DNA from 3 places in the Arthrobacter sp. NPDC058130 genome. Region 3 is predicted to be linked to each of the others. Evidence: predicted binding sites of a transcription regulator. Region 3 holds the regulator's gene; each other region holds the start of a gene.
The links. The regulator HrcA, encoded in region 3, represses chaperone genes, less so after heat shock. The targets are predictions, from matches to a motif close to TTNGCACTCGNNNNNNNCGAGTGCNAA.
Positions count from the first base shown of each region.

Region 1: groL (chaperonin GroEL) is a predicted target of HrcA. The motif match lies at 2,840-2,866, and genes of this name have one in related genera.
Region 2: ACFVTM_RS11080 (FmdB family zinc ribbon protein) is a predicted target of HrcA. The motif match lies at 4,210-4,236, and genes of this name have one in related genera.

Region 1 covers NZ_JBHVTV010000015.1:36,695-43,613, forward strand. Annotated here, with positions in the region: gene ACFVTM_RS20090 (RNase H family protein) at 1-886, opposite strand, end outside; gene groL (chaperonin GroEL) at 1,020-2,657, opposite strand; gene ACFVTM_RS20100 (ABC transporter substrate-binding protein) at 2,953-4,215, opposite strand; gene ACFVTM_RS20105 (cold-shock protein) at 4,290-4,493, opposite strand; gene ACFVTM_RS20110 (LytR C-terminal domain-containing protein) at 4,652-5,275, opposite strand; gene ACFVTM_RS20115 (DUF3263 domain-containing protein) at 5,370-5,711, opposite strand; gene ACFVTM_RS20120 (uracil-DNA glycosylase) at 5,844-6,686, shown strand; gene ACFVTM_RS20125 (siderophore-interacting protein) at 6,738-6,919, shown strand, end outside.
Region 2 covers NZ_JBHVTV010000005.1:47,079-53,997, reverse strand. Annotated here, with positions in the region: gene ACFVTM_RS11090 (AAA family ATPase) at 1-2,655, shown strand, start outside; gene ACFVTM_RS11085 (RcpC/CpaB family pilus assembly protein) at 2,793-3,545, opposite strand; gene ACFVTM_RS11080 (FmdB family zinc ribbon protein) at 3,876-4,124, opposite strand; gene ACFVTM_RS11075 (5-formyltetrahydrofolate cyclo-ligase) at 4,277-4,912, opposite strand; gene galU (UTP--glucose-1-phosphate uridylyltransferase GalU) at 5,020-5,937, shown strand; gene ACFVTM_RS11065 (GNAT family N-acetyltransferase) at 5,943-6,563, shown strand; gene ACFVTM_RS11060 (hypothetical protein) at 6,704-6,919, shown strand, end outside.
Region 3 covers NZ_JBHVTV010000002.1:600,515-607,433, reverse strand. Annotated here, with positions in the region: gene hemW (radical SAM family heme chaperone HemW) at 1-657, shown strand, start outside; gene ACFVTM_RS06985 (DUF4870 domain-containing protein) at 792-1,211, opposite strand; gene ACFVTM_RS06980 (DUF3097 domain-containing protein) at 1,358-2,209, opposite strand; gene hrcA (heat-inducible transcriptional repressor HrcA) at 2,526-3,539, shown strand; gene dnaJ (molecular chaperone DnaJ) at 3,617-4,747, shown strand; gene ACFVTM_RS06965 (16S rRNA (uracil(1498)-N(3))-methyltransferase) at 4,750-5,523, shown strand; gene ACFVTM_RS06960 (GerMN domain-containing protein) at 5,608-6,528, opposite strand; gene ACFVTM_RS06955 (hypothetical protein) at 6,810-6,919, opposite strand, start outside.

The sequences.
Region 1 (6,919 bases), on a different contig from region 3:
CGGAGCTGCCGATTTCGGTGAAGTCGGGGTGGAGCAGGACTGCCGTGCGGCCCAGGTCGGCCCGGGTTTCCGGCTGAAGCAGTTCCCGCTCGAGGGACTCGACCACGGCTTCGGGGCTGCTCTCCGCCAGAGCCGCGGCCGGTTCGTCCTCGAGTTCGCTGAAGAGGTCCGGCTCGTCGAAGGTGCCTGGCGCTCCAAAGAGTTCCTGTTGGCCGGAGGGCGCCGTGGACTGAGCCGTGGACGGGGCTGTGGATTGGGCCGGCCGCTCGGCCTGCTGCGGGGCCGAGCCCTGGGACACCGGGGTCTGGAGGGCCCGCGATGCCTGCGGCGCTGCCTGTCGGGCCGCCTGCGGGGCTGCCTGTCGGGCCTCCTGCGGCGCCGTGGAGCCCGAGGAGGCTGCCGGTGGCGTCCCGTCTGCCGTTGTCCCGAATCCGGGACCCTGCCGGACGGCCACGCCCTGCTGGTACGCCGTGGCTGCTGCCCGGGCGCGGTCGTCGGCCGCTTCGTTCAGCTCGTGCCCTGCATGGCCTCGCACCCATTCGAAGGTGTACTTGCGGCCTACGAGCGCCTGGTCGATGTCTTTGAGGAGGTCCACGTTCAGCACCGGCTTGCCGTCGGCCTTGCGCCAGCCCTTGCGCTTCCAGCCCGGCATCCATTTGGTCACGGCGTTGATGACGTACTGGCTGTCGCAGAGGATCAGCAGGTCTTCCCCGGGCACATGGGCCGTTGCCCGGAACAGGTCCAGCACCGCCATCAATTCGCCCTGGTTGTTCGTGCCGTGCGGCCATCCGCCAGCCCGCCAGCAGTCATCATTCACGTACCAGGCCCAGCCGGCCGGGCCGGGGTTTCCTAAGGCCGAACCGTCGGCCGCTGCTGTAATCGTCACTGATCTATCCTGCCAGACCCCGCCGACGCCCACCGACGGGTGTCGGCGGGGAACGCGCTTAACCGCCGACGGCGGGCCCACCCGAAGGTGGGACCGCCGTCGTCGAACAGCCTGTGGTGGCTGGAGCTGGGGGTTAGAAACCGCCCATGCCGCCCATGCCGCCCATGTCGTCGCCGCCGCCCATCGGGGCGCCAGCCTTCTCGGGCTTGTCGGCCACAACGGCCTCGGTGGTGAGGAACAGGCCGGCGATGGATGCCGCGTTCTGCAGAGCAGAGCGGGTTACCTTGACCGGGTCGTTGATGCCGGCAGCCAGCAGGTCGACGTACTCGCCGGTGGCGGCGTTGAGGCCGTGGCCTGCGGGCAGGCCGCGGACCTTGTCCACGACGACGCCGGGCTCGAGGCCTGCGTTGAAGGCGATCTGCTTCAGCGGTGCGTCGATGGCAACGCGGACGATGTTCGCGCCCGTTGCTTCGTCGCCGGAGAGCTGCAGGTTCGCGAAGGCCTTGGCGCCGGCCTGGATCAGGGCAACGCCACCGCCGGCGACGATGCCCTCTTCGACAGCAGCCTTGGCGTTGCGGACAGCGTCCTCAATGCGGTGCTTGCGTTCCTTGAGCTCGACCTCGGTTGCGGCGCCGGCCTTGATGACTGCAACGCCGCCGGCCAGCTTGGCCAGGCGCTCCTGCAGCTTCTCGCGGTCGTAGTCGGAATCCGAGTTCTCGATCTCGGCGCGGATCTGGGACACGCGGCCGGCGATCTGGTCGGCGTCGCCTGCACCCTCGACGATCGTGGTCTCGTCCTTGGTGACAACAACCTTGCGGGCCTTGCCGAGTAGTTCGAGTCCGGCGGTCTCAAGCTTGAGGCCGACTTCCTCGGAGATGACCTGGCCGCCGGTGAGGATGGCGATGTCGGCCAGCTGCGCCTTGCGGCGGTCGCCGAAGCCCGGAGCCTTGACGGCAACGGACTTGAAGGTGCCGCGGATCTTGTTGACGATCAGGGTGGCCAGGGCCTCGCCCTCGATGTCCTCAGCAATGATCAGCAGCGGCTTGTTGGACTGCATGACCTTTTCCAGGACAGCAACCAGTTCCTTGACGTTGGAGATCTTGGAGTTGACGATCAGGATGTACGGATCCTCAAGGACCGTTTCCTGGCGCTCGGCGTCGGTGACGAAGTAAGCGGAGATGTAGCCCTTGTCGAAGCGCATGCCTTCGGTGAGCTCCAGCTCGAGGCCGAACGTGTTCGACTCCTCGACCGTGATGACGCCTTCTTTGCCGACCTTGTCGAGGGCTTCGGCGATCAGGGCGCCGATCTCGTTGTCGCCAGCGGAGATGGACGCGGTGGCCGCGATCTCTTCCTTGGTCTCGATTTCCTTGGCGGTGGCCAGGAGCTCGACCGTGACGGCTTCAACAGCCTTCTCGATGCCGCGCTTGAGGGACAGCGGGTCAGCGCCGGCCGCGACGTTGCGCAGGCCTTCCTTGACCAGGGCCTGTGCCAGCACGGTTGCCGTGGTGGTGCCGTCGCCTGCGACGTCGTCCGTCTTCTTGGCAACTTCCTTGACCAGCTCGGCGCCGATCTTCTCGTAAGGATCGTCCAGCTCGATCTCCTTGGCGATGGAAACACCATCGTTGGTGATCGTGGGGGCGCCCCACTTCTTTTCGAGGACGACGTTGCGTCCCCGCGGGCCGAGGGTGACCTTGACGGCGTCGGCGAGGATGTTCAGGCCCCGCTCAAGACCGCGGCGTGCCTCTTCATCAAATGCAATGATCTTGGCCATAACGGCAGTAGTCCTTTCGGGACAGTCGTTAAGAATGAACCTTCGCTGTGGTGCCCGCGACGGACGACCCCCACCCTGCGGCCTCTGTATGCCGCCGGGCCAGGGATCTCACCCCAGCTAGGTGTTCCTTTTGCTCCTGGACCGGCTGCCCCACTCCGCGGCCGGGCGGACCGGGCGTCGTGTTAGCAGTCAGTGCGCTGGAGTGCTAAGTCAATAATTAGCACTCCCCCGGGGAGAGTGCAAGCAGTGCCCGGTCCGAAAGGCCCGCCACGCGGGCACAATACGCTAGGAGCGATCAGCCGCCGCTGCTGCTGGCGGCTTCCGCGCCGGTCATCGTGGCCAGGTTGTCCTCGCCGTAGGTGTAGACCACGTAGTTCGCTTCGGTGATGTCGCCGTGGGAATCAAAGTTGATCCGGCCAGACTGGCCGTCATAGTCCGGGCGCTGGCCTGCCCGGAGGGCGTAGGTGCAGTCCTGGTAGCTGGTGCACGTCCTGCTGGCAGGTTGACCGGCTTGCTGGCCGGCGGCTGGCGCTGCCCCGCCGGAGACCGCGACGAGGGACGCCGCGATGGAGGTCCCGGCGTCGTCCTCTGCCGCGGCGGCAGCGACGGCGGCCAGGATCACGGCGTCGTACGTCTCGGCGGCGAACACCATGTCCTTGAGCCCGGGATCGACGGCAACGAGGTCGGCCTGGAAGGCGGCGGAGGGGAACACGCCGGGCAGGATTCCGCGTGCGCCGTCGAGCGCCCGCGCGCCCAGTCCGGAACCGTAGCGGCTGACTGCTCCGTCGCTGAGGACAAGTTTCTTGCCGGCAAGGCCGGCATTGTTCAGTTCGGCGATGGCACCTTGCGCGCCGTCGCGCGAGACCAGCACCACGGCGTCGGGATTTACCACCTTCGCAGCGGCGGCCGCCTGCTGCGCCTGGCCGGGGGTGAACTCCGGGTCGGCCAGGACTTCCATTCCGGACTGCTTCGCCGCACCGGCGACGGCGGCGGCGACGTCTTTGCCGTAGTCGCCTTCCTCGTGCACCACCGCCAGTGTCCTGGCGCCGCCGTCCTTGGCCAGCTTGGCCAGGACAGACGCCTGGGCGATGGCGGTCGCGGAGGTGCGGAAATAGTAGCCGCCGCTCTTGTAATTGCTGAGGGCACCGGCCGAGTTGGCCGGCGAGATGACCGCTACCTTGGCGTTGGCCAGCACGTCGATAGCGGCAGGGGCACGGCTGGAATCCGTCGGGCCGATCACGACGTCGGCCTTGGCGGCAACCAGCGCTTTGGCCTGTGCGGCAGTGTCACTGCTGACGGTTTCCGGCAGCAGCTCCACCGGTTTGCCCTTGTGGCCGCCGGCAGCGTTGATCTCCTTGACGGCAAGCTTGGCCGCCGCGAGCTGCGGGGCGTTGAGGAAGTTCTGCTGCCCGGTGTTGTCCAGGATCAGGCCGATCCGCAGGGTGCCGTCACCGCTCGCGTCAGCTCTGGCCACGCGGGCGCTGCCGGCGGGTCCCAGGCAGCCTGTCAGGGCCAGAGCCACTGCTGCGCCCGCCGCCAGGGCGCGGCCGAGCGGCAGCGTTCCCCTCAGGAGTTTTCCCCCTAGGCGCCCTGACGCGTCCGCCGGGGCGTACTTGAGCGCAGCCAGTGCCACTAGGCGGGCCGGACGCTTTCGGCTTGGGGGCCCTTTTCGCCTTCGCCGATTTCCAGCTCCACCCGCTGGCCCTCGTCCAGGGCGCGGTAGCCTTCGCCGACGATCGCGGACCAGTGCACGAAGACGTCGTTCTCGGAACCGTCCACGGTGATGAAGCCGTAGCCCTTTTCGGCGTTGAACCACTTGACGGTTCCCAGTGCCATGGTGTCCACACTTTCAGCTAGCTTGCGTGCGGCCCACCTCGATGTGTGCCGCGGACTGCGAAGAGAAATCCGCAGATACTGTACCCACAGCGTCCCCCAGGAACGCTGGCGGCGGGCAGAGGCACAGGCTAATAGTTATTGAGGCGTAACCGGAATGCCTACTGGAAGCCGGGGCCGAGGACCACGACGAGGGGGAGGTTGAACTCCGCGGACTCCACGAGGGTGTCGATGCCCAGGAGTGTGCCGAGCGCCTCCGCGTTGCCCTTCTGTTCCGCGTCGCTGTAGAAAATCACCGACGTCTGCTGCGGGACGCCGCCCCAGTTGCCTGTCTGGCCCAGGATCCAGCCGTCGGAGCTGACGGTGCCGCCGACCCTGCTGGCGAGGCCGGCCGTGGTGGTCCCGTTGTAGATCGTCACGGGCTGCGTCTTGTCCACACCGGCGGCAGGGATGCTGGGCGTCACTGAGGGCGCTGCCGCGGGATCTGTGGCGGCCGGATCGGTGGCGGTGGGTTCCGGGCTTGTCGGCGCCGGGCTGGGGCTCGCCGGGCTCGTTGCGGACGGAGTGGCCGTGGCATTGTCACCGACGGCTGCGGCCTGGCCTGCGGAGAATCCGAGCTTCGGCAGGATCAGGAAAGCCACCAGCCCGATGGCCAGCGCAACGCAGCCGGCCGTCAAGATCGGCGCCAGGCTCCGGCGGCGCGATTCGGCGACGGCCCGGTGGACACCCTGGCGGGCAGAGGTCTCCGGGACCCGATCAAATTCATCGCGAGCGTATTTGGTCATGGTAAAACGACGTCCTTGCTGATTTCAGACGGGGTGCCCGAGGCCGGAAGCGGGCGCAACAGGACGTGCGCATCCGGCTGCGCGTGACGCGACTTTACGAATCTGTTCCCAGACGACGGGCAGTGCGGGCACGTTGGCGTGATGTACGTAGTCTACGCAATCTCTTGACCAGCATGGGATCGTGGGCCAGCGCTTCCTCGGTATCGATGAGGGCATTGAGGATCTGGTAGTAGTGCGTGGCGGAAAGATCGAACAGCTCGCGGATGGCCTGTTCCTTGGCCCCGGCGTACTTCCACCACTGCCGCTCCAGTGCCAGTATCTGCTGGTCGCGCGCGCTCAGGGGAGAATCCGCGGACACCTCGCCCAGGCCCACGCCGGCAGCCGAGGCTCCGGCAAAATCTCCCGCGAGCACGTGCTCTTGCGCTGTTTCGGCCACGACACACTCCCTGGTTGATTCCGAAAAAACCGGTTGGATCCGGTAAAAAGCCATTCCTATGCTAAGGCCGAATGACAGCGTTGTCATTTGGCGGTGTGCCGGTGCGGGCTGTGTCTGCGGAAGAATGGGGCTGTGTCGAATCCCGAGTTTCATTCCGAGCCTGATTCCGATGCGCTGTTCGAACTGGAACCCCCAGCCGAGGATCGTCTCAGCTACGCGGACCTGGCGCGGCGGCCGCTGAGCGAGCTGGTCGCTCCGGACTGGGCGGAGGCGCTGGCTCCGGTGGAAGCGCAGTTGCGCGAGACCCTGACTTTCCTCACCAGCGAAGTGGCCGCCGGGCATGCGGTGCTGCCGTCGCCGGCAAACCTGCTGCGGGCTTTCCGGCAGCCGCTGGCCGCCGTCCGGGTCCTGGTGGTGGGCCAGGACCCCTATCCGACGCCGGGGCACGCCGTGGGGCTGTCCTTCGCCGTGGACGGCTCCACCCGGCCGATTCCCCGCAGCCTGGCGAACATCTACAAGGAGCTCCAGACCGATCTCGGGTTCCCCCCGCGCGTCCACGGGGACCTTAGCCGCTGGGCGGAGCAGGGCGTCCTGCTGCTCAACAGGGTGCTCAGCGTCCGGGCCGGCGCGGCCGGCTCGCACCGTAACAAGGGCTGGGAGGCCGTCACGGCGGCCGCCATCCGGGCGGTCGCGGACCGGGCTGTTGCGGGCCGGGCGCCCGCCGCCGATGCCGGTGGGGGCGCCACTGCCGGCGCGGGCGCGGGGCGCGCTCCCCTGGTGGTGATTCTGTGGGGGAAGGACGCCGAGTCCGTGCGGCCGCTGCTGGGATCCGCTGCCGTGATCGCCAGCGCCCACCCGAGCCCGCTCTCGGCCTCGCGCGGCTTCTTTGGGTCCCGGCCCTTCAGCCGGGCCAACGCTCTGCTCCAGGAACAGGGCAACGGGACGGTCGACTGGGAACTGCCGCCACTGCCGTAACAGGCCTCCACCCAGAGCCCCTGGCCAAGGTTCTTTGGTTAGGCTTACCTCATGACCTCCCTCCCCGCCACCAGTACGGCCACCCGGAACACGCGTCCCCAGACCGATCTGACGGTCCTGCGCAAGGAACAACTCTCGCCGCATATGGTCCGGATCATCGCCGGCGGTCCTGGCTTCGCCGGGTACGTCAACAACGACTACGTGGACCGGTACGTCAAGATCGTGTTTCCGCA
Region 2 (6,919 bases), on a different contig from region 3:
GTGGCCGTGCGCGAAAGCCTGGACAAGTTCACGCCCGACATTTTCGACCGGCCCGTCCACGACCTCATCTCCGCCACGGCGTCCTCCGCCTGGCGCCGGGAGCGGGGGATCGAAATGCCGTCGATGCAGCGCTCCCGCCTGCGCCGGGTGGCGAAGGAATACGTCCGGCCCGGCGTGCACATCGCTGACCTGCACAGTTCCCTGGTCCTCGTCCAGGAGCAGCGCGCCGCCTGGGCCGGCTACGCCACCACCCAGCGGCACCCGGCCGTACCGTCCGGACTCGGCGAAATCACCGGCCTGTACCGCGAGCTGGCATCGGAACTGGACGAACTCGGCCAGGCGGTCAGGCACACCGCCGCCGGCGGCGACCTGGACCGCGCGCCCTACGACGAACTCCTGGCCCGGGTGCAGCGGCTTGTCGCCGACACCGCGACCCTGGAAACCCTGCCGGAACGTACCCTGCTTGTCGAGAGCATGCGCGAGCACGGCCTGGGCGAGCTCCTCGCCGACCTCGCCGAGCGCGAGGTTCCGGAGGAATCGGTGACCGCCGAACTGGAGCTGGCCTGGTGGCAGTCGGCCCTGGAAGCCATGATCAGCGGCGATGACTACCTCGCCATGTCCGACGGCGACGCCCTGCGCCAGCTTGAGGCCGAGTACCGTCTCGCGGACAACGCCCATATCGCCAGCGGCGCCGCCCGGCTGCGGTGGAACCTCTCCGAACGCTGGCGCACGGCAATCACGGAGTACCCCCGCCAGGCCGAGCTGCTGCGCAGCCTGCTGAAGGACGGCCGGGTGACCCTGGCAGCCCTGAGCGGCCAGGCGCAGGAACTCCTGCCCACGCTCGTACCCGTGTGGTCCGTCAGCCCATACCTCATGACCGGTCTCCTGCCGATCGAGCAAACCTTCGACGCCGTGGTGATCCTGGACGCGGAGACGACCTCGCTGCAGGCCGTCCTCCCGGCCATCGCCCGGTCCCGGCAGGTGATCGCCTTCGGTGATGAACAGATCGCCAGCCCCCGAACCTTCACCGTCGGTGTCGAACGGCTCGCCGCCGGGGAGAGCTCCTACCAGAGCGTCGAGAGCTCTTACGGGGCACTCGCTGCGGTGCTTCCCGTCCGGAAGCTGAGGACCGTTTACCGGGCGGTCGATGAAGACCTGGTGCGACAGCTCAGCAAGGGTTATTATGCCGGGGAACTCACCCGGCTCCCCGAAGGGCAAGCCGCCACGGGACTTGACCGCTCCCTCAGCGTGGAGTACCTGCCCGACGGCACCGGGCTGCCCAGCGCGGACCACGACGGCGTCGAATCGGTTGTGGCCGAGGTGAACCGCGCGGTGGAACTCGTCTTCGAGCACGCCCGGCTCCGGCCGCGGACCTCGCTGGCCGTGGTGACCGGCAGCCTTCGCCACGCCGCCCGGATCGGCGAGGCCATCAGGGCGCAGCTGCCCAACTATCCCATGCTCGGCAGCTTCTTCACGGCCGGGGACGAGTCCTTCCGCGTCGTGGATCTGGAACGGGCGCAGGGTCTGGTCCGCGACCACGTCATATTCTCCCCGGGCTATGGCCGCACCCCGCACGGGCGCACCCTCCACAGCCTCGGGCCGCTCTCCGTCGACGGGGGGCGCGCCAAATTCGCCCTGGCGATGACGCGTGCACGCCGGTCGCTGCACGTGCTCAGTTGCTTCCGTCCCGAAGACCTCGATGTCAGCCGCCTCAGCCACGGCGCCGTGGACTTCTACGAACTGCTGGACCGTGAGATCGCCGGCAATTCCGATCTCGGCAGCCCCGCTTCCCGGGCCGCGGCCAGCGAGCAGGCGCTCGGCGCCGACCCGCTCGTGGCCGACCTGGGCGACAGGCTCCGGGCACGCGGGGCGCGGGTCTGGCACCAGTACGACGGGGTCCTCAACATGGTGGCCGCCGCCGACCCGATGACCACGATCGGCCAGGACGATGCGGAAATTCCCCGCCCGGTGGCGATCGAGTCGGACGGCACGGGCCACTACCGGCGGATGAGCGTCCGGGAGCGGAGCAGGCTCCGGCCGCAGCTTTTGGAGCGCCTTGGCTGGCGGTACATGCCACTATGGACCATAGAGGTCTTTACCGACCCCTCGGCCTGCGCCGACCGGATTGGCGGTTACCTCGGGTTGGAGAAGCCTGCCGCGTCCAGCCGGCTGCGGACATCGCAGGGGTTCTTCGATGACGACATCGAGCACCTGGCGATTGACGAGGCGCGCGCCGCGGAGAACCATCTGGCGGCCGAATTCGCGGAACGCACCTTCGGGGGCCATGAAACTTCAGGGCTGGATTTCGGCCGCCAGGGGCCAGCAACAGGAACAACTGACAGTACAGGCAGTAAGGAGGCCGGCGGCATGAGTGCGGACGGCGACATCCAGATCAACACCGGCGCCAACGAGGGCGACGCGGGCGGCACCTCCGAGCCGAAGCCGGGCGAATCGACCGGCGCCGGACCGGAGCAGGAAACGGCCACGGAAACGGCCACGGATACGGCCCGCCGTGCGGAGGCGCAGGCCACCGTCCCCGGGGGCGTGCTGCCGAACAAGGCGGCGGAAGACGATCCCCGTCGCTGGGGCGACCAGCCTGACAACTACGATCACGACGCATGGCTCCAGGAGCAGAAGCCGCCGCACTGGGGGTAGGAACCGGCTGGAGAAGCGCTGACCGGCGCCGGGGAGCCTGCGGGCTTTGACGGCGCCGGCAGGGCTCTGGGACGGCGCCAGCCCGGGTACTGGCCCGGCGTAGCCGCCGAACCGGCGGGCCCAAGTCGCCACCTGCCCTAGCCCGGCGCGGCTGCCACAAGCACGAAAAACAGCTTGCCTTGGGTAGATGCGCCCGCCAGCCTTCGTGCCTGGTCGGCCGACGCCGCTACAACCACCAGCCCCTCAGTCTCCGCCGTGGCTGGCCACGGCCCTGCGCTGCCGCCCTGCGCTGAGGTCCAGAGCACCGGGACGGCTTCGGCAAGGGTTTGGCTTTCGGCGGGTTGTTCAAAGCCGTTGCCGCCGGTGAGCACAACGTTGACGAGCTGCCCGGGGGAGACCAGCTGGATGGCTGCAGGGTCCGCCATCCTCAGCGGCACCGCAGCGGAGCCGGGCGGGCTTCCGGCGAGCAGGCCGGGGCCGAGAACCTGGGCGTCAGTGAGGAGCTGGCCGTGGCGCAGCGGTGCGGCCAGCTGTTTCCCCTCGAACGAAGTTTCGCTGCCGGGGCTGCCGGCCGGGACGAGCCCGGGCGGTACTCTGACCCTGCTGACATCGCCGGGTTCCAGAGTCTTGCCCGCGGGAAGATCCGCCGCCGCCGCGAAAGCCATGACGGTGTCGGCGGGCGCGGGCGTGAGTTGCTGGACGGTGAGGCCGGCGGGGACGCAGAACAGGAGCGCGGCTAGGAGCCGCCGGTTCCGGTCCAGCCAGCCGCGCAGGCGGCGCGGCGATGGACGGCCGCGGGGCGTTCGCGGCTTGCGGGGCTTGCCGGGCCCGTTCCGGCTCCGACTGGGTCGGCCGGGCGCCGATAACCTGGCCGGCGGGAGGCCGGACACGCGGATCCCGGTGCGGTTCCAGCGTCCGGAGCCCTCGCCGGGACTTCGCTGGGACCGCGCGAAAGAACGCCCGGGCGCAGTCGCGTAGGGAAATCCGGCCGAGGCCGCGCACGGCGACCAGAACGACGGGGGAGATAGCGCACTGAGGGAAAGAGCCATGCAGCCACGCTACGGATCCCCGGATAGTGGCGGGAACCACGGATTGGCCTATGTGGACAATTGCAGGCGGGCCAAGGGATTACGCAGGCTTGGCCAGCGGGGGTCCAACTGACAGCGGCGCCGAGCCGGTGGGTGCCCGCTAAGCCGCGGGGGCCTGTGCGCGGGTGCCCCTTAGGCCGCGGGGGCCGGCGCTGGGGTGGCCGCGGGTGCTGCGGGAGCAGCGGAAACCGTGCTGCCCTTGGTGTCGCGGGAATCGTTCCGGTAGAAGCCGGAGCCCTTGAACACTACGCCGACACTGTTGAACTTCTTGCGCAGCGTGCCTTGGCACTCGGGGCAGGACGTCAGGGAGCTATCGCTGAACGACTGCACGATCTCGAAGGCGTGGCTGCAGTCCTTGCAGGCATATGCATACGTGGGCACTGTAAATCCTCCTCTGGGACAAACGAGCAGGTCCCGTGCTGTCGAGCCGGGACCACGTCGGTATGCCTACCGACAGGGTCCGTGCTTAGCAGTCGCAGGGCCTGAGTGCCAATTCTATCACCTTGGCCGGAACCCCTATCCGCCGGCCGGTATCAGCCGAGCCGGATGATCCCGCCCGGGGTCAGCGCAGCGTCGACCTTACGGTCGAACGACTCGGCGGGGATGCTGTCCGCGGGCAGCACCTCCGTGTCATAGACGACGGCGGCAGTCGGCAGCGCTTCGGCGTCGGACGCGGCGTCGCCCGCCCCTGAAGGCGAGGGGGTCAGGGCGGCCAGGGAGGCAAGGAACTTGTCGTAGTAGCCGCCGCCTTGCCCGATGCGGTTTCCCGAGAAGTCCACGGCGGTGGCCGGCAGGATGATTGCGGTAGCGGCCCGCATGACGGCGGTGCTGTGGCGCTCCCCGACGGGTTCCTGGATGGGGGCGAACCTGCTGCGGACAAACCCGGACTGCGGGGTCCAGTACACCCAGCTGAGCTCAAGTGCGGGTTCGCACACCGGAAGCAGCACGCGGTGTCCGGCGTCGGTCAGGGCCGACAGCAGTGGCAGCGTGGGCGGTTCGGTGCCCACGCCCAGGTATGCCGCGAAGGTGCCCTGACGGCCGCCGGCCAGCCCGGAGGCCCACTGGAGCCCATGGCGGGCGATACCGGATGCGGCGGCATCGAGTGCGGCCAGCGGAAGTGCGGAACGCTTCGCCCGGTGGCTGGAGCGTATTTCCTCTTTTGACGCCATGCTGGCCCGTCCTCTGCCTCTTGCGGCCGCGACGCACCGGGGGAGGGCCGGCCGGGCGGTTCGAATTATAATTACGCAATGATTGGTCCCTCCGTTAGATTAGTCGAGTGAATACACCCCACGCTTCTGTTCGTAAGGCCGTCATCCCCGCCGCGGGCCTTGGTACCAGGTTTCTTCCAGCCACGAAGGCCATGCCCAAGGAAATGCTGCCTGTCGTTGACAAGCCGGCCATCCAGTACGTCGTTGAGGAGGCCGTGAATGTCGGCCTGAACGACATCCTGATGATCACGGGCCGTAACAAGCGGGCGTTGGAGGACCACTTCGACCGGGTTCCGGCGCTGGAGTCCACCCTGAAGGCGAAGGGCGACACGGCCAAGCTCGAGTCCGTCCAGGCTGCCAGCAACCTCGGCGACATCCACTACGTCCGCCAGGGCGATCCCATGGGCCTTGGCCACGCTGTCCTCCGGGCCAAGCAGCACGTCGGTCAGGAGCCGTTCGCCGTCCTGTTGGGCGATGACCTCATTGACGCCCGCGACGAGCTCCTCAGCACCATGATTGAAGTCCAGGCCAAGACCGGCGGGTCGGTGGTCGCACTGATCGAGGTCGACCCGTCCCAGATCAGTGCCTACGGCTGCGCCGACGTCGAGGCGATCGGCGGTGAAGACTACGTCCGCATCAATCAGCTCGTGGAGAAACCCGACGTCGAGGACGCACCGTCCAACCTGGCCGTGATCGGCCGCTATGTGCTGCACCCGGCCGTCTTTGAAGTCCTCGAGCGCACCCCGCCCGGACGCGGCGGAGAAATCCAGCTCACGGACGCGCTGCAGGAACTTTCGGCCGGCACCGGCGAAGGCTACGGCGTGTATGGCGTCGTCTTCCGCGGCCGCCGCTACGACACCGGCGACAAGCTCAGCTACCTCAAGGCCTGTGTCCAGCTCGCCTGCGACAGCGATGACCTCGGCCCGGGCCTGCGCGAATGGCTGCCCGGCTTCGCGTCCAGCCTCGCCCCCAGCCTCGCCAAGTAACTCCCGTGGGGGGCAGCTTCAACTGGCCGGTGACTCTGGAGAGTGGCGACATTGTGTTGCGCCCGATCCGGTACCGGGACCGCAAGGAGTGGACAGAACTTCGGTCCCGCAACTGCGAATGGCTGGCCCCCTGGGAGGCATCAAACCCCGTCCCCGGCGGCGGGCTGCCGGATTACCGGCAGATGGTCCGTTCCCTCAAGGCCCAGGCCGCGCAGGCCACGGCCCTGCCCTTCGTGATCGCTGAATGGACGCCGGGTCACCAGGCGCCGGTGATCGTAGGGCAGCTGACTGTCTCTTCGATCGTGTGGGGTTCGGCCATGATGGCGACGCTTGGCTACTGGGTCGACAAGGAGCGGGCCGGCCGCGGGATTGCCCCGACCGCCGTGGCCATGGCAACGGACTACTGCTTCGGCACCCTGGGCCTGCACCGCATGGAGATCAACATCAGGCCGGAGAACGCGCCGAGCCTGCGGGTGGTGGAGAAACTGGGGTTCCGCGATGAGGGTTTCCGGCCCAGGTTCCTGCACATCAATGGTGAATGGGCCGACCACCGTACCTTCGCGCTCACGGCGGAAGAAGTGCCGGAAGGCCTGCTTTCACGGTGGCTGAGGACCCGGCAGGCCTGAACCGTGATGGCCGCCTGACCAGCCAAGACTCCCGACGGCGGCCAGCTGCCGCGGCGCGCGCGACACACCCCTGACAATGCGGGGCAGCACCCCATATACCTCATACGGTTTTGAGTGTGGACTTCCCTCTTAGCAGCTCGGTGATACTTGTCATTGCTGTTGCGCTCTGGATCGTGTGGGTGGCGCCTTACGTTCTGAGGAACGGGCGCCACCAGCTGCAGCCTGCGGGCGAATTCCTGGCGGACGTCATTGACATGGAACCAGCAGATCCACATGCGGGGAAGGTTTTGAAAATGGCGGCGCAGCAGGAGAAACCCATGATCAGCACCCACCGCGCAGAACCGGCCTCCGGCTCC
Region 3 (6,919 bases):
ATCTACGGCACTCCGGGGGAGTCGCTGGAGGACTGGCGCTACTCGCTCGAGACCGCGCTGTCCTACGCGCCCGACCACATCAGCGCCTACGCGCTGATCGTTGAAGACGGCACCAAGCTCGCGGCCCAGATCCGCCGCGGCGAAGTCCCGCAAATCGACGACGACGACCACGCCGCCAAATACGAACTCGCCGACGAACTGATTTCCGCGGCCGGGCTCGCCTGGTACGAGGTCAGCAACTGGTCCCGCACGCCCGAGCAGGCCTGCAGTCACAACCTGGCCTACTGGCGCGGCGACGACTGGTGGGGCATCGGGCCCGGGGCTCACTCGCACGTCGGGGGTGTGCGGTGGTGGAACGTCAAGCACCCCACCGCCTACGCCAACCGCCTCGGCACGGGCGCCTCACCGGCCGCCGGACGAGAAACGCTGGACAGCGAAACCCGCAACGTGGAACGCGTCATGCTCGAGGCCCGACTGAACTCCGGACTCGACATCCCGAGCCTCGGAGGTCTGGGGGACACCGGCCGGCACGCCGTCGCGGGGCTGATCGCGGACGGCCTGGTGGACCCTGCCGCCGCTTTCAAGGGCCGGCTGGTGCTCACCCTCAAGGGCCGCCTGCTGGCCGACGCTGTGGTCCGCAGGATCCTGCCGGACTGAACAGCTGCCGGGCTGAACGCCTGCCGGACCGATTTGCCGTAAACAAAGAGCCGGCCGCTACGCCCTGAGGGGCAGCGGCCGGCTCTACTGTTCTGGCCTATATCGGTGCGGCCCTTTTGGCTGGGCAGGCTGGACTATTTGATCCAGCGCAGGTTGAACTCGTAGCGGTGCGGCTGGCCACGGTTGACGTGGATGCCGGCCGCCACCGAGAAGCAGGTCACGGCGATCCAGATGACGGTGGCGAGCACGGCGAAGAGGTTGCCCACCACGGGAATGAAGACCAGCAGATTCGCGAGAACTGCGGCAATGGTCGGCGGCAGCGTGAAATTGAGGGCTTCCTTGGATTCCTGCGCCGTGAACGGGCCGCGGTCCTTGAAGATGAGGTAGATCAGCAGCGAAGGCACGCAGCCCAGGATGCCGCCGAAGTGCGCGAGCGTGGCCCACTGCCGGTCCTCGCTGGCCGTCAACGGCAGCGCATTTGCCGGAACGCCATGGTACGGGGGCTGGCCTTGGCCGTGCTGGTTGCCCGTGTGTTCGCGTGCGTTATCTGCCACGGTGAAGCCCTTCGGATTGCGGTGATGCGTTGCTGCCTGGGTTGTGCCTGGAATAGCCGGGACCGTGCTGGGTGCGCGGCCGCCGTTCCAAGAATACTTGCTCGGGCGCGGAAATGGAGATCAGGGGGCGGCCGAGCTTGCGCCGGCTAAGGCACGGTGAGGAAGTCAATGACCTCTTCCACGCGGCCCAGCAGGGACGGCTCCAGGTCCGCGTAGCTGCGCACAGCCCCCAGGAGTTTCTGCCAGCCGAGGCCGATGTCCTCCTTCGTCGAGTGGGGCCACCCGAAAGCCATCAGGATCCCGGTCTTCCAGTCGACGCCGCGGGGGATCACGGGCCACTGCTCGATCCCCAGGACCGCCGGCCGGATGGCCTGCCACACATCCACGTAGGGATGGCCCACAATCAGGACGTTGCCGGCGGCGCCCGGTGAGGCCATGACGGCGTCGGCGATCCGCGACTCCTTGGAGTCGGCCACTAGGTGGTCAACGAGCACGCCGAGCCGGCGGCCCGGGCCGGGCCCGAACTCCGCCACGGCGGCCGCGAGGTCGTCAATGCCGTGCAGGGGTTCGACGACGATGCCCTCCACCCGGAGGTCATCGCCCCAGACCTTCTCCACCAGTTCGGCGTCGTGCTTGCCTTCCACCCAGATGCGGCTGGCCTTGGCCACCTGCGCGCGCTGCCCCGCCACCCGGACCGAGCCCGACGCCGTGCGGCCGGCTCCGGCGGCCGGTGTCGCCTTTTTGGGGGCCGGAGGCATGAGCCGGATCGGCTGTCCCTCCAAGAGGAAGCCAAAGCCGAGGCGGAAGGAGCGGGACTTGCCCCGCCGGTCCTCCAGCGCCACGACATGCATGCCGCCGGACTTCTCCACCCGGGTTACGGCACCCACCCAGCCGGACTGGACCTCTTCGAGGACCATCCCGCGTTCCACCGGGACTTCCGGCAAGGCGGTCTTGGCGGGGGCGGACAGGTCCTGGGGTCCCCAGTTCTGGTACGACATCTCTACACGCTAACTTTGCACTCGGAATGTACGGCGGTCAGTGGAACTCTCCGTGGCCTTCGCCGGACCACAAGGGCCCGGCGCCTGCAGCAGTTGCCACGGTCCCGGCGCCCGGTGTGACGGGAAACGCGATCCCGCGGGCCACGCCTGGAGCGAATCCAATGCTAACAACGCGGCGACTCATATTAGACTGGTTAGCACTTAGGCATGTCGAGTGCTAACACTTGACCCGTTGCGGGCCACGCGCACCAGTATTGGGCGCGAACCGGACAACGCGGGCGGCACCGACTGCGGGACAGTCGATTGGAGGTGGAGCGTGAGCGAACCGCGCAAACTCGAAGTGCTGCGCGCCATCGTGGAGGACTACGTCCATTCGCGTGAGCCCGTTGGTTCCAAGGCGCTCGTGGAGCGTCACCATCTTGGTGTTTCCAGTGCCACGATCCGCAATGACATGGCGGCGCTGGAGGACGAAGGCCTGATCACGGCTCCGCACACGAGCGCCGGCCGGATCCCCACCGACAAGGGCTACCGGCTCTTCGTCGACCAGATCTCAGCGGTCAAGCCCTTGTCCCTGGCCGAACGCCGGGCCATCCAGGCGCTGCTGGAAGGATCCGAGGACCTCGACGACGTCCTCGACCGGACCGTGCGGCTCCTGTCCCACCTGACCAACCAGGTCGCCGTCGTACAGTATCCCCTGCTGAGCCGCGCACGGGTGCGGCACATTGAGTTCGTGCTGCTGGCACCCCGGAAGGTGCTGATCGTCCTCATTGCGGACACCGGCAAAGTGGAACAGCGCGTCATCGACGTCGGGCAGGACATTCCCGACGACGCCCTCGCGGAACTGCGCACAAGTTTCCTGACGAGCCTCTCCGGAACACCGTTGAGCCTTCTGCCCCAGCTTCTGCCCACGGTGGTCGACAGCGGCCCGCCGGCGCGCCGTGGAGCAGCCCACGCCCTGGCTCGTGGCCTTGAAGCCCTGGCCACGAGCAGCCGGGAAGAGCGGATGGTCATGGCCGGTACGGCCAACCTCGCACGCTCCAACGTGGACTTCCCGCTCAGCATCGGCCCAGTGCTGGAGGCGCTCGAGGAACAGGTGGTCATGCTCCGCCTGCTCAGCGAAATGGCCGAAGACCCGCGCGGCGTAACCGTCAGCATCGGCCGGGAAAACCCCTACGACGGCCTGGCCGAGGCCTCCGTCGTGGCCACCGCCTACGGGCCGGACGCCACGGCCAAGGTCGGCGTCCTTGGGCCCACCCGGATGGACTATCCCACCACCATGGCCGCCGTGCGCGCGGTGGCCCGCTACCTTTCGAGGATCCTGGGGCCCTGACGGGCCCGGACCCAGCACGACTTCTTGCCCCGCAGGCAGTGCCCCACAGGCAGTACAACAAGGAAGAGATACACACTTTGAGCAGCCACTACGACGTTCTTGGAGTCTCCCGCGACGCAACGGGGGAGGAGATCAAGAAGGCCTACCGGAAACTGGCCCGGACCCTGCACCCCGACGTGAACCCGGGAGAAGACGCCTCAGACCGGTTCAAGGCCGTCACCCACGCCTACGAGGTCCTTTCCGACCCGCAGAAGCGCCGCGTCTACGACACCACCGGCAACGAGAACGGCACCGACAACGGCTTCGGCGGCGGCAGCTACTCGGGCCAGGGCTTCGCCTTCCAGGACATCTTCGAGACCTTCTTCGGCGCCGGCGGCGGCCAGGGCGGGCCCGCGTCCCGGGTCCGCCGCGGCCAGGATGCGCTGATCAGCGTCCGGATCGACCTCCGCGACGCGGTGTTCGGCGTCAACAAGAAGCTCGAAGTCGACACGGCTGTGGTCTGCCCCACCTGCGAGGGTTCCTGCTGCCGCGAGGGCACCCACCCGGTGCGCTGCGACATCTGTGGCGGCAGTGGCCAGGTCCAGCGCGCTGTGCGCTCCATCCTGGGCCAGGTCATGACCTCGGCCCCCTGCGGTTCCTGCGAGGGCTTCGGCACCGTGATCCAGGACCCCTGCAACGAATGCAGCGGCCAGGGCCGGATCCGCAGCCGCCGCTCGCTGACCGTCAAGGTTCCGGCCGGCGTCGGCACCGGCACCCGCATCCAGCTCTCCGGGCAGGGCGAGGCAGGGCCCGCCGGCGGCCCGTCCGGTGACCTGTACGTGGAGATCCGGGTCAACAACGATGCCACCTATGTCCGCGACGGCGACGACCTGCACGCGAGCCTCAACATCCCCATGACGGCCGCCGCCCTTGGCACCGAGATTTCCCTCGACACCTTCGACGGGCAGCAGGAGATCGACGTCAAGGCCGGCACGCAGTCGGGCGAGGTCATCACCCTGCGCGGACTCGGCGTCACGCATCTGCGCGGCCACGGGCGTGGCGACCTGAAGGTGCACCTGCAGGTGGAAACGCCGGGGAAGCTCGATGCCGCCCAGGAAGACCTGCTCCGCCAGCTGGCCAAGCTGCGCGGCGAACACTTCACGGCAGGAAAGCTCGCGGCCAGCGGCGGCGTCTTCGCGAAACTCCGGGACCGGCTCGGTAACCTGTAGCGGTGAGTAACCCGGTCTTCTTCACCGCCCCAGGCACCCTGGACCAGCAGGTCCCCGGCTCCGCCTTCGTCCTTGAGGGCGCTGAGGCCCGCCACGCCGTCACCATCAAGCGGATCGCCGTCGGCGAGGCCGTGGACATCGCCGACGGCGCGGGCAAGCGCCTGACCGGCACGGTAACCGCGGTCGCGCCCGGTGAGCTGACCGTCCAGTGCGTGGATGTTGCGGACGAGCCGCGGCCCGGGATCCGGCTGGTGCTTGTGCAGGCACTCGCCAAGGGCGACCGCGACGAACTTGCGGTCGAAACAGCCACCGAGCTGGGCATCGACGCCGTCATTCCTTGGCAGGCGGAGCGGTCCATTGTGCGGTGGAAGGCCGAACGGGCCGCGAAGGCACACGCCAAGTGGCAATCGGTGGTAACGGCGGCAGCCAAGCAGGCGCGCCGGGCCTGGATCCCGGAGGTCCGGGCGGCGGTCGACGGCGCCGGGCTGCAGGCTGCCGTGGCTGCCGCGGATCTGGCCGTCATCCTGCACGAAGACGCCGTCCGCCCGCTGCGGGACGTCCTGGAATCGTGGCTGGAAACCGCGCCCGCCGCCGACTCCGGATTCAGTGAAGTGCTGCTGATCGTGGGCCCCGAAGGCGGCATCAGCCCGCGTGAAGTGACCCGGTTGTGCGACGCCGGGGCCGTCACGGCCCTCTTGGGGAACCACGTGCTGCGCTCGTCCACCGCCGGGCCGGCCGCGACCGTACTGGCCAACGACATCCTCGGCCGCTGGTAGCCCGTGGCCGGTAGCCAGCTGACGGTATGCGGGCCGTATCTTCGTGACGTTGACTAGTTGAAAGCGGCTGTTGGACGGCGAAGGCTATTTGACTTCGAAACCGCGGGTGTCCTGGAAAACTTCCTTGGCGCTGTCCGACAAATCCACCTGGGACACATGGACCTCGTAGCGTCCGGGGCCGAGGTTCACGGACAAGGTGAACAACCCGGACTGGGTGGAATCGGACGACGCCGTCGCGCTGCCGTTGAGATAAGCGGTCTTGGCGTTGTCGCCGTCGACCTTGAGGATCTGCCAGCGGAGTTTCCCGCCCGTCACAGTGCTCCGTCCGCTGATCTTGACAGAACCATCGGCCACGGACGTGCCTTCCTGCGGATCAATGATCCACACGGGGGCCACCATCCCGGCGCTGCGTGAGGTTGGCGCGCCCAGCCGGACATGGTTGAAGGCGACGTAGTCCGTATGACCGTCAACCAGCACAACCACCTGGACCTGCTGGCCGGAATCGATTAGGCCCGCGCTGGCCGCGGCAGCCGTCGCGGTGTATACGAGCTGCTGGATGGCGCGCTCGGCCATGGCCGCATCCACGTTGCTGTTGAAGGCATCCGCGGAGACGTCCACTGTGATGACGTTCTTGCCGGATATCGACGTCGTCAGCTTCTTCGGGTTCTGCCACGGCGTAAAGAAGTCCGGGTCCAGCGGCTTCTGGGACATCATCACGCGCAGGGCGCGCGTGACAGGATTGTCCTGGTCCGGGACATCGCGAAACTCGCGGTACAGGAATGCGTTGTCGTTGCTGCGGCCGATCCAATACACCGGAGCCTTGTTCGACGTCTGGGCCGTTTCGAGCGGCGCGCTCGTGGTGGGGACGCCCGAGGCCGGGACAGGAATGAGTTCCGAGGGGCTGCTGGAGTTCGTGATGCCGCTCTGCGGTGTGGCCACGCAGCCGGACAGCAGCAGGGCGGCGGGCAGCACGAGCGCCAGTGCGCCGCGGCGGGCGCGCCCCACTGATGACTGCTGAACTCCACGCTTCCTGATGCCGCTGTGCCTTTCCTCTAGCGCCCCGCGATCCGCGGCGATGATCCGTTTTTGTAGCCGTTGTAGACCGCTGGTGGCCGCCCAACCTTGGCGTGCCGGACACCGGCACGGCGGTCTGGGGGACAACCGGATTCCAGCATGGCACACCGGCGGGGCCCGTCTGGCTGGTTTGGGCCACGGCGCCGGAACTGCAACGGGAACGATATGAGGCCGATACAAAGTTGATACCTAACTCGCTCCGGAGACGAGCGCTATCCCGCGATGAGCTCCTTGGTTGGTCCCTCGTGCAAGGCCAGGTAAGCATCGTCTCGGATCTGATTCGCCTCTGGGTCCGTCATGGTCCGAGCGAGAGGGCGGAGTA